Regions from separate parts of the Vibrio tapetis subsp. tapetis genome, predicted to be linked through region 2. Evidence: riboswitches for the same ligand, from Rfam matches in the RefSeq annotation. Region 2 holds a riboswitch; each other region holds the start of a gene.
What was found. Region 2 has a riboswitch for cobalamin ahead of VTAP4600_RS16200 (TonB-dependent receptor domain-containing protein). Riboswitches for the same ligand answer to the same signal wherever they lie in the genome.
Positions count from the first base shown of each region.

Region 1: it holds a riboswitch for cobalamin, as region 2 does, so the genes downstream of both, VTAP4600_RS09865 (energy-coupling factor ABC transporter permease) here and VTAP4600_RS16200 (TonB-dependent receptor domain-containing protein) in region 2, are expected to answer to the same signal.
Region 3: it holds a riboswitch for cobalamin, as region 2 does, so the genes downstream of both, VTAP4600_RS23655 (cobalt-precorrin-5B (C(1))-methyltransferase) here and VTAP4600_RS16200 (TonB-dependent receptor domain-containing protein) in region 2, are expected to answer to the same signal.

Region 1 is NZ_LT960611.1:2,224,022-2,229,880, forward strand. Features, by position in the region: gene VTAP4600_RS09840 (hypothetical protein) at 1-40, shown strand, start outside; gene VTAP4600_RS09845 (ribbon-helix-helix domain-containing protein) at 119-421, shown strand; gene VTAP4600_RS09850 (VOC family protein) at 511-906, shown strand; gene VTAP4600_RS09855 (putative quinol monooxygenase) at 952-1,242, shown strand; gene VTAP4600_RS09860 (BCCT family transporter) at 1,350-3,248, shown strand; cobalamin riboswitch at 3,438-3,625, shown strand; gene VTAP4600_RS09865 (energy-coupling factor ABC transporter permease) at 3,664-4,341, shown strand; gene VTAP4600_RS09870 (LysR family transcriptional regulator) at 4,390-5,328, opposite strand; gene VTAP4600_RS09875 (MATE family efflux transporter) at 5,429-5,859, shown strand, end outside.
Region 2 is NZ_LT960611.1:3,592,037-3,597,895, forward strand. Features, by position in the region: gene fabR (HTH-type transcriptional repressor FabR) at 1-303, shown strand, start outside; gene VTAP4600_RS16190 (YijD family membrane protein) at 320-691, shown strand; gene trmA (tRNA (uridine(54)-C5)-methyltransferase TrmA) at 784-1,893, opposite strand; cobalamin riboswitch at 2,061-2,299, shown strand; gene VTAP4600_RS16200 (TonB-dependent receptor domain-containing protein) at 2,369-4,249, shown strand; gene VTAP4600_RS16205 (Dph6-related ATP pyrophosphatase) at 4,308-4,982, shown strand; gene murI (glutamate racemase) at 5,030-5,830, shown strand; gene VTAP4600_RS16215 (RNA recognition motif domain-containing protein) at 5,796-5,859, opposite strand, start outside.
Region 3 is NZ_LT960612.1:1,486,051-1,491,909, reverse strand. Features, by position in the region: gene cobI (precorrin-2 C(20)-methyltransferase) at 1-535, opposite strand, end outside; gene cbiE (precorrin-6y C5,15-methyltransferase (decarboxylating) subunit CbiE) at 648-1,916, opposite strand; gene VTAP4600_RS23660 (precorrin-8X methylmutase) at 1,940-2,593, opposite strand; gene VTAP4600_RS23655 (cobalt-precorrin-5B (C(1))-methyltransferase) at 2,682-3,863, opposite strand; gene VTAP4600_RS26035 (hypothetical protein) at 3,867-4,007, shown strand; cobalamin riboswitch at 4,141-4,341, opposite strand; gene VTAP4600_RS23650 (histidine phosphatase family protein) at 4,376-4,963, opposite strand; gene VTAP4600_RS23645 (DUF2700 domain-containing protein) at 5,244-5,612, shown strand; gene VTAP4600_RS23640 (dicarboxylate/amino acid:cation symporter) at 5,743-5,859, opposite strand, start outside.

The DNA of each region.
Region 1 (5,859 bases), 1.4 Mb from region 2:
AGCGGCAACGATTGGTGGTTTAGTTTTGCTCCTAGCCTAGCGTTAAGCAACTATCGTTAGTTGACCTCACTCTCTGCTAACGCCAATATAAACACTTTTATAAAAAGTGGGCATTTCTATGTGCGAACTATTCTCTAAGCAGCCACTCGAAAACTACCAATACAAAACTCGCTCAATTCGGTTAGACGGCCATGTCACTAGTATCAAACTGGAAGCCAGTTTCTGGCAAGTTCTAGAAGAAATTGCGGCCAAACAACAAATGCGTCTTTCTCATTTCTTAAGCAATTTGTATAACGAAGCATTAGACCATGCAGGCGATGTTGCTAACTTTACTTCATTGTTGCGCTGTACTTGTTTGATTTATCTGCGCCAACCAAACGATGTGATTGATATCGTCAAGCAACAACTCGAACTGCAATAATTTCTTATTGCGCTCTTACGTCACACCCCAGTACTACCTTTTTATGAATGTCTGTCTTTATCATAAGTCATTCATATTAAGGGGATACTATGACCAAACTGATCCACAGCATGATACGAGTCAGCGATCTCAAAGCTTCACTCGCTTTCTATTGCCAAGTTCTTGAACTTGAAGTTAAACAACAAATTGAATTTAAAGATTTCACTCTCGCGTATCTCGCTAACGATGAATCAAGTTTTGAACTAGAACTCACTCACAACCACGATAGTTCAGAACCCTATCAGCTTGGTAATGGCTATGGTCACTTGGCCGTAAGTGTTGGCGATCTTGAACAAACACACCAACGCTTAGTCCAGCAGAATATAGAAGTTGGCGACATTAAAACCTTTTCACATAAAGAAAAACATCTGGCCACGTTTTTCTTTATCCAAGACCCTGATGGATACAAGGTTGAATTTATTCAACGCCAAGGCCGCTATCAATAAGCCAGCACAATAGCCCATTACATAATTAAAATACAGGAACCCAAAATGATTCATTTGACTGCTACTTTTCACGCTAAACCTGGCCTCGAGCATCAATTACGCACTTTATTACAAGGTATGCTCACCCCTACTCGTGCTGAGCCTGGCAATTTACGCTATCAATTATTTCAAGCGAAAAGCAACAGCGCAAAGTTCACATTCCAAGAACAATTTGCTGATCAAGCTACATATGATGAGCACTGCAAAGCAGAACACTTTACCGCTCTACTAATAAGCCTTGAAGGTCTACTCAGCCAGGAACCAGAGATCATTTTCTACAACGAACTGGCTGCCTAAGTATCAAATACCAAACACAGTTGTTTATCCTTTCAACAAATAACTGTGTTTGTCGATAACTCCCCATAAGCTCCATAATAATCTATTCTTATTAATGGATATCTACCGTGAGCAAACCTTTTGCGCTTATTGATAAGCCGACTTTTTTCGGTGCCATCGCCCTTTTAATTACCGTTACCCTTCCTTTAATCATGTTTCCTGAACAAGGAGCACACTGGATCGCGATCGCCAAAACGTTCATGACTGACAAACTTGGGTTTCTTTACCTTGCCCTTGGGATCAGTGCTTTCTTCTTTATGATATACGTCATATTTAGTGACATGGGCCAAATCAAACTAGGCGATGCTGACGAAAAACCTGAATTCGCAACCGCATCATGGGCTGCAATGCTATTTTGCGGTGGTATCGGCGCCAGTATTCTTTATTGGGGTTGTATCGAGTGGGCTTATTACTATCAATCACCGCCATTTCAACTAGAACCCGGCAGTGAAGAAGCCGTTCGCTGGGCCGCAACTTATGGCCTATTTCACTGGGGCCCTATTGCGTGGTCTATCTATTTGATCCCTGCTCTGCCTATCGCGTATTTTTTCTATGTCCGTAAACAACCTGTATTAAAGGTATCCAGTGCATTAATGCCGGTTTTGGGTGAAGAACGCAGTAAAGGCCCATTAGGCAAACTCATTGATGTGCTGTTTATTTTTGGCTTACTTGGTGGTGCTGCCACGACATTGGGTCTAGCGGCCCCATTAATTGGTGAGGGTCTGCACCACTTATTTGGTATCCCACAAACAACCATCAGCCAAATCGCGGTGTTATTGGTGTGTACAGCAATCTTCGCTTACTCCTCTTACGCTGGGCTTGAGAAAGGCATTAAGATCCTTAGCAATATCAACTTCTGGGGAGCCATGGGCTTACTTGGCTTCGTCCTTGCGGTTGGGCCCACTATTTTCATGTTAGAAACCGGTCTAGATTCACTCGGCCGTATGCTTTCTAATTTCTTCGTTATGGCAACATGGGCCGAACCTTTCGGTGGCTATGGCACCTTTGACAATACCCATTTCCCACAAGATTGGACCATTTTCTACTGGGCATGGTGGTTAGTTTTCGCACCAAGCATGGGGTTGTTTGTTGCTCGTATTTCGCGCGGCCGCACAATTAAGCAAATGGTATCGGGTTCCATTTTCTTTGGTTCATTAGGTTGCTTCTTATTCTTTATGATTTTAGGCAACTACGGTTTGTCTTTGCAGCTTTCAGGGCAGTTAGACGTCGTCGAGATTTTGAACAACCAAGGGGCAACTAAAGCTATTTTCTCTATGTTAGACCAACTGCCAATGAGCACCCTTGTCATTGCAGTATTTACCCTGTTATGTGTGATTTTTACCGCGACCACATTCGATTCGATCTCCTACATTTTGGCTTCAGTAGTTCAGAACGATGTGACGGAAGAACCAATGCGTTGGAACCGACTATTCTGGGCATTTACGCTGTCTCTTTTACCGACGGTATTAATGTTCCTCGGTGGATTAAGCACCCTGCAAACGGCCGCAATCGTAGGCGGGCTGCCTCTACTGGGTATCTCTGTGATGCTAATGATTTCGGCGGTTAGGGCTACCTCCCTAGATCTTCGCCATCAAGAAGATTATGTCGAACCAACCATTAACATTGAAGAGCTGCCAGAGATGGATCCGTGGTCAGCAGAAGGAATGGCCTTGGCTCGCTTTGAGAAAAGTCGTGATGCCGCGCAAGAAGCCGCAGAGTACGAGCGCGAAGCCCTGACCGATGTGATGAACATGAGAAAACGTATTCGAGCTTATGCCTTAGAGCATTGCGAGGTGGGTGAATTTGAAGATCATCATTTGCCTGCAGAGATGAAGACTGAACTGCAATCTCTACTTGATAGAGTGCTGGAGGCTAAAACCAGCAAACAAGAATTGTCTGAAAAAGCGCAAGCTGCACGAATGGACTTCAACAAAATCGTTGCTGATGCCGCTCTAATTCAGGCTTAAGTGCTCGATAAGGTCAGACGTAGCTCGCCGTCTGGCCTTATTCATCTCATCCGAGATCTTTTCATCCCCCCCTATTTTCTTACTCACCCCATATAACTTTCGCGACTTCATTGAGCCAGACAACGTATTTGTTGATTGATATCATCATAATTATTTAGCCTGGGAATATACTGCAACGGAAAGTTTACTTTCAACATCAAGGGATTGAGTGGCATCATTGCCATAGGAAGACTGGTAACTCAGGATGAGTTTTATAGTCACTGCCCCCGCAACGGTACGCGCATCATGGAAGAATCAATAACTTGCCACTGGCACACTGGCTGGGAAGGCTGTTTGTAGCGCTAAGTCCGAAGACTGACTCAATCCCACATACTCACGGCTGTTTTACGGGGATGTAAAACCAAGGAGCTTTACTGTGCATATTGAACCGGGGCTTGTCAGCCCAGAAAAAATCATACTAAGTTACGCCACCGCAACGGGCGCGTTAGGCTATCTCGCCACAATTTACTGGCAAGAAATGAATATCCGAGGGGCACTTTCGCTAGCGTTGCGCTCATTAGTGACCACGCTGCTGGTCTTTGGCTGTTTCGAAGTATTACCTCACCATGCGATTGGTGTCTCTGAAGTCCATCTAATACTCGGCTCGACTCTGTTTCTAATCTTTGGAGCAGCGGCGACGGGAATTGGCCTAGTTTTTGGATTGTTAGTTCAAGGTTTTTTGTTCGCCCCCTTCGATTTACCCCAATTTGGTATGAATGTAACCACGTTACTCGTCCCACTTTTTGCCATGTCTTTACTGGCAAGAAAAGTCATTCACAAACAAACCGCATACGTTGATCTGACATTCAACCAAGCATTTAAACTCTCGGTTTCTTATCAGGGCGGTATTGTCATTTGGGTGGCATTTTGGGCGCTGTACGGTCAAGGAATGGGCGCAGAAAACATGCAGTCTATTGCCAGCTTTGGGCTCGCTTACATGAGCGTTATTCTGATTGAACCCTTCATCGATTTAGGAATATTGGCTATCGCCAAATTTGCAAATGCAAACAAACACTCTTTATTCATTACACAACGCTTATATAACGAAGTCTAATAGTGATTCACGGACCACATTGTGCTCCGTGGACGCTTCAGTTTTTCACTAATCGGAAACCACGCCGCTCCAACTATTTTTATTCGCTAACCGCTTTAGCTGCATCAATTCTTTTTCTGTCTCTAGTTTTAACCACTCGATCAGGTCATTGATCTCTGGCGTATGAGTTCGCTGATGACCCAAATATTGCCACGCACTATTTTGTACTCTTACCCCTTCCGGGCAACAGAAGTATTCACGCTCAAGTTCCGGCAAGATTAACAACAAATCCGTCACGGTCGCCCCCTGCCCTGATAAGCAAGCACTTAACGCGAGATCTAAAGTAAAGAAGGTGGTATTTCTTACAGGATGCAGAGTTTCTCTTTTTTCCTCAGCCAACCACACTTTCCAGTCATGGTGATCAAGCGTTGAGTGAATCCGTGGCATCGCCAATATCGAAGCCACATCCCCAGCGTTAGATGCGCACACAGGAGCCATATATTCGTCTCGTAAAAAGAACATATTACTTCTCCCCTGATAACGCTCTCGAATGCGAGTATGGAATATCAATAAATCGTAATCTGGCGTTTCTAAGCACTCATCTTCTTCAATAGAAGGAATGATCACAATCTCATGCTCAGGGTAACGTTCGTTTAATTCTCTTACTTTTGAAATCAGAATCCGCGTGGCAAAACTGAGCGTCGCTTTAATCACAATACGCTTTCGTTTTGGTTCTTGCCAAGAGGAGAGCAACGTTTCAAGCGATAAGTAACTCTCTCGCAAGGCTTGAAATAACTGCAGCCCTTCAATTGTCAATTCAATAGAACGATGTTTACGCTCGATCAATTGCGTATTTAAGTCTTGCTCTAATTGCTTTACTTGCCTGCTGACGGCGCTTTGAGTCACATTCAACTCATCAGCGGCTTGAGTAAAACTCATAAATCGAGCGACAGATTCAAATGCTTTCAAGCCATTATGTGAGTATGGCAAATTTGTGTATGGCGTCATATTAAATTCGCATTCCTTTAGGGAATACCAGAGTGGCATAAATATTAATTGAGTGCGAATAGTTAATCATCTAAAGTTCCGAATTCAACTTGGAGCTTTCATGAAAAACATTCTCTCTCTCGCATTCCCTTTGGTTATCTCCCAACTTATTGCTATGGCATTGGTATTAACTGATGTTTGGATGATGTCTCGCATTAGTGTTAGCGCCATTGCTGCCGGTGGCTTAGGGGCATCTGTATTCTTTCTCATTTTTATGATTGCGAGTAGCACCGTGGGCTGTGTGGCTAACCTCATCGCCATTGCGTATGGGCAGCGCATATCGAGACCCGAGTTTGGCAATCAACAAATCCGTCTTGCGATCAAAGGGGCTGTCTTGTTGTCTGTGATTCTCTCGGTTGTTCTGTTGTCACTTTTTGCTTTTGCACCTAATGTGCTTGCATTGGCTCAGCAACCTCAAGAAATCATAGACCTTGCAATGGAATACGTTGATGCGCTGAAATGGTCGATGCTGCCATCGCTGCTTCTTTTAGT
Region 2 (5,859 bases):
GTATTTCGTTTATTGCTACGTGAGCGCTCAGGCACATCCGCGGCTTTCCGTGCAGCAGTTGCTCGTGAGATGCAGCATTTCGCAGCCGAATTAACAGAATATTTGGTGTCAACGGGCATGGCTCGAGAAGAAGCGATTGTTCAAGCTGAAGCGTCTGTAACGTTAGTATTCAGTTCTGGGGCGGAATCACTAGATTTAGACTCAGAATCAAGAAAGGAACAAGTTGAGCGCTTAGTCGTTCAACTAAGAATTATTGCAAAAGGTGCATTCTTGTACCGAAAAGAACGTGAATCAACTAAATAGTAAGGCAGGTTAAACAATGTCTAATGAAGCAACTCAAAAAGACTTCGGCTCAGAAAAGAAAACGCTACTTTTAGCTTTGGTAGCAGGTATGTGTGGTAACGCATTATTAGCAGGATTAACAGTTAGCGAAGTTTCGTTCTCTATTTTTCCTCTGATCGCTTTGGTTTTGGCTGTTCAAAGCTTATATCAAGAGTACTTACGTAATCCGGTTGCAGAAGAAATCCCATTAGTGGGCTTAGGTTGTTTCTTCGTAGGTGCATTTGGTTACTCGGCATTCTTAAAAGCTCAGTATCCAGATACAGGTTCGAATTTCTTTGCCATTCTAGTTACCTTGATATTGATGCTTTGGGTGGGTAAAAAACTGGGTTATATAGTCAAACAAGGCTAGCCGTGTAAATAAGCTTAGCTAAGTACACAACAAGAATGAAAAAAGCCGCTATCACTAGCGGCTTTTTAACATCTGCATTTTGCGTTTTCAGTTTATGCTTTTCGTTCTAAAAATACGCCCGCTTCCATGTGGTGGGTATATGGGAACTGATCAAATAAAGCAAAACGGGTGATGTTGTGGGTCTCACCAAGTACGTCTAAGTTCTCTTTTAGTGTTTCAGGGTTACAAGAGATGTACATAATACGCTCGTATCCTTGCACCATTTTACAGGTGTCAATGTCCATACCAGAGCGAGGTGGATCAACAAAGATGGTGTTGCAGTTGTAGCTGCTTAAATCGATGTTTTGCTGTTTCAAGCGGCGGAACTCTCGTTTACCTTCCATTGCTTGAGTAAAATCTTCTGCTGACATGCGAACAATCTGAACGTTGTCTATTTTATTAGCCGCAATATTAAATTGTGCTGAGTCAACGGATGGTTTCGCCAGTTCAGTCGCCAGAACGCGTTCAAAATTTTGCGCAAGAGCCAGAGAAAAGTTGCCATTGCCACAGTAAAGCTCAAGTAAATCGCCTTGACTGTCTTGGGTGCAATCGACAGCCCACTCCAACATCTTCTGAGCAACGATGCCATTAGGTTGAGTAAAGCTGTTTTCTACTTGTTGGTAGATGTAGCTGTCACCGTTCACGTTGAGCTTTTCAATCACGTAGTCTTGATCGAGTACGATTTTCATTTTACGAGCACGGCCAATCAAATTCAAATTGAAGCCTTCGTCGTTAAGGCGCTGTTTTAGTGCTTTAGCATCGGCGATCCAAGCATCATCCAACTGGCGGTGATAAAGCAGTGACACAAGGATCTCACCGCTTAATGTCGATAAGAAATCCACTTGGAATAATTTATGACGTAGGGTCGGGTTGTCTTTCATCGCATCAATGATCAGTGGCATTAAGTCATTAATAAGACGACTTGCGGCAGGGAATTGATCAACGCGATACTTTTCCTTGGTTTCTTGATTGAACATGGCGTAGTACATGTCGTCACCGTCATGCCAAACACGAAATTCAGCGCGCATGCGATAATGTTGTTCTGGTGATTCGAAAACTTCTAATTCAGGCACGTTATAAGGTGCAAACATCTGCGTAAGACGTTCGGTTTTCTCTTCCAGTTGCTCGCGGTAGCGGTCTGGGTTCACATCAAGTGTTGCCATGAGGTCATGCCTATTGGTTTCTAGAAACAAGGAGCGCAGATTTTATTCAATCCACTTCGTTTGTCCAGTTTTGCGTGATTTTAGTGTCTAAATTCAACATATAGACGGGTGCAGTTAACATAATAGCTTATAGCAATAACATCTAGACAACAGACACAGGTCACACTACTATCCGTACCCATGCTGGTGGCCCATAGATGAACATTGTTTCAATGCTTCAGATTGTGAGCCTGAAAAGGGAATCTGGTGAAAATCCAGAACTGACGCGCAGCGGTAATAGAGAACGAATACCTTGGGTAAGACCCGAACACTGTTTAGCTTGCTAAGTGGGAAGTGAGGTACTAGGCGCTTATAGTTTATAGGCATGCTCTTAAGTCCGAATATCTGCCAGTAAATAAAAACACCTAATGTACCTATAAAAAAACAATTAACGGGCATTGGGTGAGGATTTCTCGCGAATTTAGGACTCTAAATAATGAACAAAACAGTTTTAGCGGCCGCAGTGGCGTCGCTGATGACACACATCCCTACATCTTTCGCACAAGAAGCGGCAGATTCCACTCCAAAATCTCAAACTCAAGAAACCATGGTCGTGACAGCGAACCGTTTTGAGCAGCCAGTAGGAAAAGTGACTGCAACAGTCGAGTATGTCACCAAAGATCAACTTGAAAACCTTCAAATAAAGTCTCTGTCAGAGGCTCTTGCGCTTTTGCCCGGAGTACAGGTTGCTCAGAATGGTGGCCGAGGCCAATCAAGTTCTGTTTATATTCGAGGCAGCGCATCTAATCATGTAGTGGTTCTTTATAACGGTGTACGAATAGGCAGCGCTACGACAGGAAGTGCTAACTTTACCGCGATACCTCTTGCTGGTGTAGAGAGAATCGAATTAGTTAAAGGTGCTAGAGCAGCAGTTTACGGAGCAGATGCTATTGGCGGTGTTATAAACATTATTACGAGCTCTGGTGCTAGTGAAAATACTGCAATTATTAAAGCGGGGCTGGGGTCAGACAAATATCGTCAGGCTGGTGCTGGATATAGCGGTAAGCTAGGGGATAAATCGTGGCTTAATCTGTCCGTAAATACTGAAGCGGCTGAAGGGTTTGATGTAGGCGGGACAGGACCAAGCCAACCAGATAACGATGGTTATAGTCGTAAGGACGTAAACTTTGAAGTCGGAACTCTTATTTCTGATTCTTGGTCGGCCAATTTTATGGGCTTCTATCATCATAGTAATAGTGACTATGAAAGCTATGATGGTAAGGCTCCTGATGAGCAAGAATCAGAGCTTTATAATTACGCAGGGTCAATTACTTACGATATAGGTCGCTTTAGTTCGGTTTTGTCGTTATCGACCAACAAAGATAGCAGTGATAATTTTGGTGGCACGACAAACGGAAGCCATCTTGTGACTAAAAGGCATGCTGCTAGTATCGTTAATATATATCGGATTAACGCTCAGTGGGTTATGAATGCAGGCTTAGATTTTACTCAGGACTCAGTCGCAGACTCAAATATTTATAGCAGCGGTAAGTATCAAAAATACGGAAAAACGGGTAGAAGTAATCAAGCTATATTTGTTTCATCTCTGTGGGGTTTTGATAGTACTCAGCTAGAAGCGAGTATTCGCCAAGATGGAAACAGTGTTTACGGTCAGAATACTACTTGGCAGTTAGGTGCGGGTTATCAGCTAAACCAAAATATTAGATTTGTAGCATCAGGCGGAACAGCATTCCAAGCACCAACCTATAATAATTTATATTGGCCTGGTTATGGGAATGAGGATTTACAGCCTGAAGAGTCACTTAACTTTGAAGCTGGCGCGGAAGTGTACACTGAATTAGCTGATTTTCGAGTGATTGGATACTCAAATACAATCACTAACTTGATTAATTATCAGTCTAAAGGTGAAGACCTTAAAAACTCCGACGCACATATTAAAGGAATCGAACTCAGTTCTACATTTGATACGGGTAATTTAAGTCACTCAGTATCAATGGATTTCTTAGATCATAAGAATAAAGTGAACGTTGCAGGCTGGGGCAAGCCGGAAGACATTCAAACTAAGAAGCTTAATCGCCGAGCAAATTTCGTGGCGAAGTGGTTTGTTAGCTATGAATATAATGCTATTCGGACGGATTTATCTTACCAATACCAAGGTAAGCGATTTGATGATACCAAAAACACAACGGAGCTAGCTCCTTATAGCTTGGTTAATTGGTCCTTGTCTTACCAAGTCGACCCTAATTGGGTAGTTCGAGCTAAAATTGATAACTTACTTAACGAGCAGTATGAAACAGCTTATAAGTATAACACTCAAGATCGTGCTTACTACTTAAATACAGCTTACCAATTCTAATTCGACCTAGAATATCAAAACCGCCTACGGGCGGTTTTTTCCTAAATGGAGATACCAAATGACCAAACCAAAAAGAGTGATCGTGAGCTGGTCATCAGGTAAAGACTCAACATTAACGCTGATCAAGCTACTAGAAGATCCGTGTTATCAGGTTATTGGGCTATACACCACTTATGTTGGTAACGAAGTCCCCTTTCAAGTAACGCCCATTGATGTCGTTGCAATGCAGGCTAAATTGACTGGCTTACCATTGATCACCATCGAATTACCTGAAGTCTTCCCGTCTAACGAGATCTACCAAACCAGCGTTGTTGAAGGTCTAGAACATTCGGGACTTGATATAGAAGCCGTCGCATTCGGTGACATGTTCTGCAATGGCATTGTGGAATACCGAAAGAGCTATATAGAAAAAGCGGGTTGGAAATGTGTATTTCCATTGTTAGGAATAGATAGCCAGCAACTCGCGAATGAAATCATAGATAGAAACATTAAAACCTTTCTCGTTACTACGGACAATGAGCGGTTACATAGGAGTTTCTGTGGGCAATGGTATAGCAAAACACTTCTTGAAGACTTACCTAGTGAAGTTGACTCTTGCGGTGAAAATGGTGAGTTTCACACATTAGTTACCAGCGCACCGTGTTTCGATGGCCATTTGAATGTTGTCTTCAATAACCTAGATTCTGGTGAACGCTTTACTCACCAAAGATACACGGCAAAGATTGGCGAATAGATAGTGAAGCAGTATGATTAGCTCGAATATTAAGAGCGAGTATAAAAGTGGCCACTCAAGATAGTAAAACTGTATTGGTGTTTGATTCAGGCGTCGGAGGGATTTCTGTATATCAGGAATTGTCACAGCTGCTTCCTCAGCTTAATTACGTCTATTTATTTGATAATGCCGCGTATCCATACGGTGAACTAGACCAATCGATATTGATTGAGCGAGTTTTGAAGCTTGTCTGTGAATTTGTTCGAGAACATAAAGTAGATATTGTGGTAATTGCTTGTAATACCGCGAGCACAATCGTACTGCCTCACTTGCGTCGTGAGCTCTCTATTCCTGTGGTTGGTGTTGTACCTGCAATTAAACCTGCGTCTCTTCTTTCTTCAAAGTGTATTGGTGTTATTGCTACTCCAGCAACCGTGACTCGACAATATACCCATGACCTAATTAAGAACTTTTCAGCGAATAAACCCGTCAAACTTGTAGGTTCGACAAGGCTGGTGGATCTAGCTGAAGAAAAGCTCAGAGGAAAAGCCGTCTCTTTAGATGAGCTGAGAGACATTCTTTCTGAACTCCAAGGAACCATTGATGTTGCGGTACTTGGCTGTACTCATTTCCCATTATTAAAAGAAGAAATTGGATTGGTACTAGGGCCTGACGTTGCTTTGATTGATTCGGGTGCTGCAATAGCAAGAAGGGTCGCTGAATTATTAGATATAAAGAGTGGTGGTAAGCAGGAATTAGAACATTTGATTTTTTCCAGTGCACCACCCTGGGAGAGTGATGCACTGAATCATGCATTAAAGCAAAGAGGATTCTCTAAGATTCAGATTCTTCCGACTCTGGATGTTTAGGATCGTTAGCAACGCGAACTTTTAAAGTG
Region 3 (5,859 bases), on a different replicon from region 2:
TGATTGTGTCGAACTCTTTAGACAGGCGCTCTAAGCATTCAATACCCCATGTTGCTGGTACAACACAAAAGCGCTCTTGACCATCCGCCAAAGGGATTTGAGTCTGAGACGGAATCGCAGTAATCGACGTAATGCCCGGAATGATTTCACTTTTTAATGCAGGTAGTAGCTCTGCAAGTTCTTCTTGAAGATACGCCCACGTGCTATACACCGATGGATCCCCCTCGGTTGCAAACGCCACTGACTTACCTTGCTTAAGATACTCAGCCAGAGTTTCTGCCGCTTTACGCCATGCTGGCATGTTGATGCTAGGATCTCGAGTCATTGGAAAATGCAGGTAACAAATTTGCCCCTGCATATCGCTTTCTTCTAGAACACCAGCAACAATCTGCTTTGCGAATGAATGATTAGAACCTAAGTCTTTCTCGGGAAAAGCCACCACATCCACTTCAGATAACAAGCGATGCGCTTTTAGCGTTAACAGTTCGCTGTCACCTGTTCCGACTCCGATGGCGTACATAGTTCCTAATGTCATGATTTACTTTCTCTTAATATTCTGTTGTTTTGCCTTGCGAAAGTGGAGACCTCGCAGGCTTGAATTTGTGACGGTCACACTCGGTTTGGTCGAGTGCTGCTGTTGTTCTTTTCTATTTGTTAAAGATGAACAGGTGGATGGGGTTATCCGCTTGATAACGGGTGTAATGCGCTAAAGGCACCCCATTTGAAATCGATACCAACTGCACCTGTACGGCAACACCATGACGTTTTGCCCAACTGTAGATTTCAGATACGGAATCTACAGTTACCGCCGATGCCACTAATACGCCCTTATTGGCGAGCCGTTGCCAAACGGTATCCAAAATGCTGTCCATTTGCCCACGACTGCCGCCAATAAACACACTAGATGGCTGCGGTAAGTCATCTAACCCTAACGGGGCTTTTTGTTTCACTAACGTCACGTTATCGGTACTGTGCGCTTGAATGTTCGCTTCAATCGACGGGTAGCAATCGGGGTTGGACTCAAGGGTAAACACCTGACCTTGAGCGCATTGTTTAGCGGCTTCTATCGCGACGGAGCCCGAACCTGTGCCTATATCCCACACCACATCCGTTGGTTTGATTCGCATGCTACACAATGCTAAATGGCGTACTGATTGCTTTGTGATCAGGCCACGTTTTGGCATGCGTTTTTCAAAATCATCATCGCTCGCGTACTGGCCTAACCCACCCCATGCTTGAATATCGGGATTTAGGTGGCGCTTCAATATCACGACATTAAGGGAGTCAAATTCACGCTCCGACTCTGCCAGTGAAGAGACCGTCCACTCGGATATATTTTCCGTGGTTCCACCTAAGTTTTCTGCTACCCAAACCTGCCAATTCGCGTTATTAAATTTCAGTAAATGATTGGCAATGCGAGCCGGGTGGTTCTGTTTGTCTGTTAATAGGCAAAACAAATCACCCTGCTGCATTTGACTGGACAGCCCTTGAATTGAGCCGTAATGTTGGGATCGTCCATGCAGTGAAACGGATTTTGCATCCTGCCAAGCAAGGCCAATGCGGCTGCAAGCTAATTGCATAGAACTTGGAGAAGGAATAAAGCGCAGTTCATCATTGGGTAAACGTTTTAATAATGTGCTGCCGATGCCAAAGAACAAAGGATCACCAGAAGCCAACACAACCACACCGCCTTCTTCGCTTTCTTCCAGTACTTGAGCAAGCCATGTCGAAAAGCCGACCTCCATGTTCAGTACCGTACCCTTGAATTGGGGAAACCATTCAAGTAAGCGCGTGTTACCTGCTAATACACGAGCCTTTTCTACCCTGTTTACCGCTCTGCTCGTCAAGCTTAAACAGCCATCTTCCGGCACGCCGATAACCGTCACAGCCGCTTCTTTTTGCTCAATACACACCATCTAGATGATCTCCTATCTGGCAATTAAATAGATTGAGCAAGCAGGGCATGAATGGTCGACACCACTAATGGACTGCCGCCTTTACGCCCTAAACTCGCAATGAACGGCACTTTATTTTGTTCGTATAGAGCTTGTTTTGACTCGTCTGCCTTTACAAAGCCGACAGGAATACCAATCACCAACGCAGGTTTTACTTCGCCCACCTCGATCATTCTTAGTAGCTCTAACAATGCCGTGGGTGCGTTACCGACGCCAACGATTGCGCCGTCAAGTAACCCATTATCGCGAGCGTATTGCATAGAATGGATTGCACGCGTTTGTCCCGTTGCTTTTGCATCACGAATGACATCTGGATGAGATATAAAACAACTCGCTTCATTGCCAAAGTGATTGAGTCTTGGCTTATTTAAGCCCGTGACGATCATGCTCACATCGGTAATGATGGGTGCGCCCGATTGCAACGCGGCAATACCCGATGCCACGGCATCGTCACTAAATTTAAACAAATCAGCGTATTCAAAATCGCCGGTGGTATGAATGGCGCGACGAACAATGTTCCATTGCTCTGCAGTAAAGCAATGACCACCATGAAAGCGTTCGATTTCGTCATCAATAATGGTGAACGAATCACTCTCTATTTGACGGCCTTGCTGAGTCATTTGACGCATCTTTTCCATTTCACTATTCCTTAATTTTGTTCATCAACCGTGTGACTATTCCAAACGCTCATATCTCAATTTCCCCATAGCTTTTTCTTCCCCCGCCTTATGCCTTAAGCCCTAAGCCTTGAACACAATATTTCGCCAACAATTCACCATTAAAATCAATCAGTCGATATTCAATTGTCACCGCATGTTTAACGTACACAGCAGCATGCTCCGCTGCTTGTTGGCATAAAAGGTCTAAAAAAGGTTGGTGGTTGGTTTCTCGCCATAAATCCAACACGTGTCTTCCGGTGTTTGCTTGGCGTATTTGCGCGCATGCATCGGCATCGAGTTTGGATTGCACGGCTAGGTCAGCAAGCAGAGAAAAATCAATCGCACGGCCTGATACGTGTGTCATCATATGACCGGCCACCATTTTGGCGAGCTTACCAATCATGGCGACAACGGTTACTTTTGGTACTTCGTAGCGTTTCGATGCTCGTAGCCCCACTCCAACAAAATCACCCGCTTGAATAAAACAAAGTGAATCAAGTGTTGGCAGCATGGTCATGGCGGATTTTTCAGAGCGAGATCCGGTAGTCAGCACAACGTGGCGCTGGCCGTTCGTTTGCGCAATTTGTACCGACTGCCTAACAGAGGCGGAAAACGCCGACGTTGAATAGGGTTTCACAGTACCACGAGTACCCAGAATGGATATCCCGCCTATCAAACCAAGTCTCGGACCTATGGTTTGCTTGGCGCGCTCTACGCCATCAGGTACGCGGATTTCTAAACGCATGCCTTGTGCCAACTTCAGCTCTTGGGAGGCCTGAGCCCATTCTAAAAGTGCCATGTCCTGAATATTACGTAGCGGCACAGGATTAATGGCCGCCACACCAACAGGAAGCTCTAAGCCTGGTAAGGTGACTCTTGCCACCCCCACACCACCATCAACCTCAAACCCGGGCTTCTCACCCCAAGTTGAATAACATTGAACTTCAGCGTCGTGGGTGCAATCTGGGTCATCGCCAGCGTCTTTAATGACACCCGTCAGTACGCCCTGCGGGGTAATATCAAATCGCTGTAATGCAAATGTCGCGGGTTCGCCGTTTGGGAGAGTAATTGTGATGTGTTCAAGAGGCGTGTTGTGCAATAAACCATAGACGGCAGCTCGACTCGCGGCAGCAGCGCATGCGCCCGTCGTAAAACCAGTTCGAAGATCCGAACGATTTTTAGAGCGCTTGACTTTGGTTACTGAGGACTGGAGCCCCGTAGGCTTAGTTACCGAAGACGGAGTTACCATGGGTTGGGTTCCCATAAGCAAACGCTCGCTCTAACGCTTAAAAAAGCGCAAGCTCGTTGTAAAATAGCAATGGGTAAAGTCGATAAAAATGTGTGTAACACCGCGCTATTGTCTCGCCTGTCTGTCTCGTTCGTCGGCCTATAAAAGCGTCAAAACCGTGAGTTACAGAAAGTCGAATACTGCCGCGCCCTGCTATAATTTAAAGACAATTATGCAGTAAATTTGGCTTTCACTGAGTAGCCCCGCCCAGTATTCGAAAATTCCATGTCCTTTGCAGATGATGCAAAGGTTAGTAACAGGTATTCTGACTCACGACTAAAACGCATTATCGCCTTCCCAACTCACGATCTTAGAGTCAGTGGCCTTGATAATACTCATCGCATACAGCTGCGGGTACAGTTTAGGATTCTCACCTAATTCCCTGCTCAACGTCCGTTGAGGTCTTGTAAAACAAAACATTACTTATAATAACCAGATGGATTGTAATGGATATGACGAGAACTATAAACCGATTATTTGATTGATTTCATATCTAACAATGTAATTTGACCGTTTTCCGGTATGCCCTCGCCAATTTCCCAGCCTTTTCGCCCATGTGCAAGATTAAGCGCGGTTCGTATCCATTCTCCGTGGCTTACGACCCAAACCGTTTCAAATGGGTGTCTCTTTATTAACGTATTCAGAAAACTCGCAATACGTGATTCAAAGTCCGAATCTGATTCCGCCCCATACTTATTACCAAAGGGTTGATCAAAACGCCGATGGTAGCAATCCCAATAGACTTGATTGGTTACCTGCTTACCCTCTAATTCGCCAAAACGCCTTTCGCGAACGTTGTCATTAGGAATAAGGTAACCATTCACTTGGTTTGCGATAATTCGAGCCGAAGACAAGGCTCGGCCTAAATCACTGCAATAGATAGGAGGATGCGAAGGTTGATGTTCAGTCTTAGCTAAATGAACCGCACGGGAAAAATCAACATTTTGGAAGTGACGCTTCCCAGAAGCGCTGAGTTTACTGTCTTTCCACCCCTGCAATTTCGATTCTAAATTCCATTGCGTTTTTGCATGGCGAACAAGGAGGATACGAGTTTGCGACATTCAGCCTGATCTCGGTTGAGTAATGAGCGTAAATTTAGCGAGAACAATAAAGTTACACCTCAATAAAGTAAAGGGGTTATCCGCTTATTCTGGTTCCTACGGACATACCAATGGCAAGCTCTCTAGTACTCATTATCAACATCGGTCACCTGCAAATAGATCCGTTGTAAGAATTCACTGATTAAAACTTACTTATCACTCGCAACTTTTTCCTAACTCTGAATCGATATAAGGAATATGTGTTAGGTTTCACTCATTTATACTATGAGGCTGATTAAGTATGAAATCTATGTACCTATCTAGATGCTTTTTTGGGCTATTAATACTCGCCAATTCAATTCGAACCTATTTCCCTTCAAATTCACTGCGTGAGAGTTACTTTGAATTTACAGATATTTTCCAGTTTCCTATTATCCTTTTCACTTTAATCGCGCTATTTGGCCTCGCCTATAACAAAGACGTTTTTACCCACAACACTTATCGTGTAATTGCTGTTACCTATATGGTTAACTCACTGTATTACATGTTAATGCCTGTCTTTTTTTATTGGGAACAAACAAGCGATATCGGTGTCGACATCATCATATTTTTGATAACCGACTTTCTAGTATTTGGGTTATTATGGAGCAACAGAAAAATTCAGCAGTAGCGACCTGGCAAATCATATCTGCCTTTTCGCTGTGGCCGTTAAAAACATAAAGTGGCCATCAAAAATGGGTTCCCCCACTACCTTGATGACCACCATACATACTTAGCTTTTAGCACTTCGCTTTTAGCTTTTAAGACTTCGAAAGATGAACCTCTTCTTCTTTCTCGCCAGCTTTAGGGTCGTTGAATCGTTCTAGATCCAAGGCACCTTCAGATTTAGCCACAATACAACTTACTGCGCTGTCACC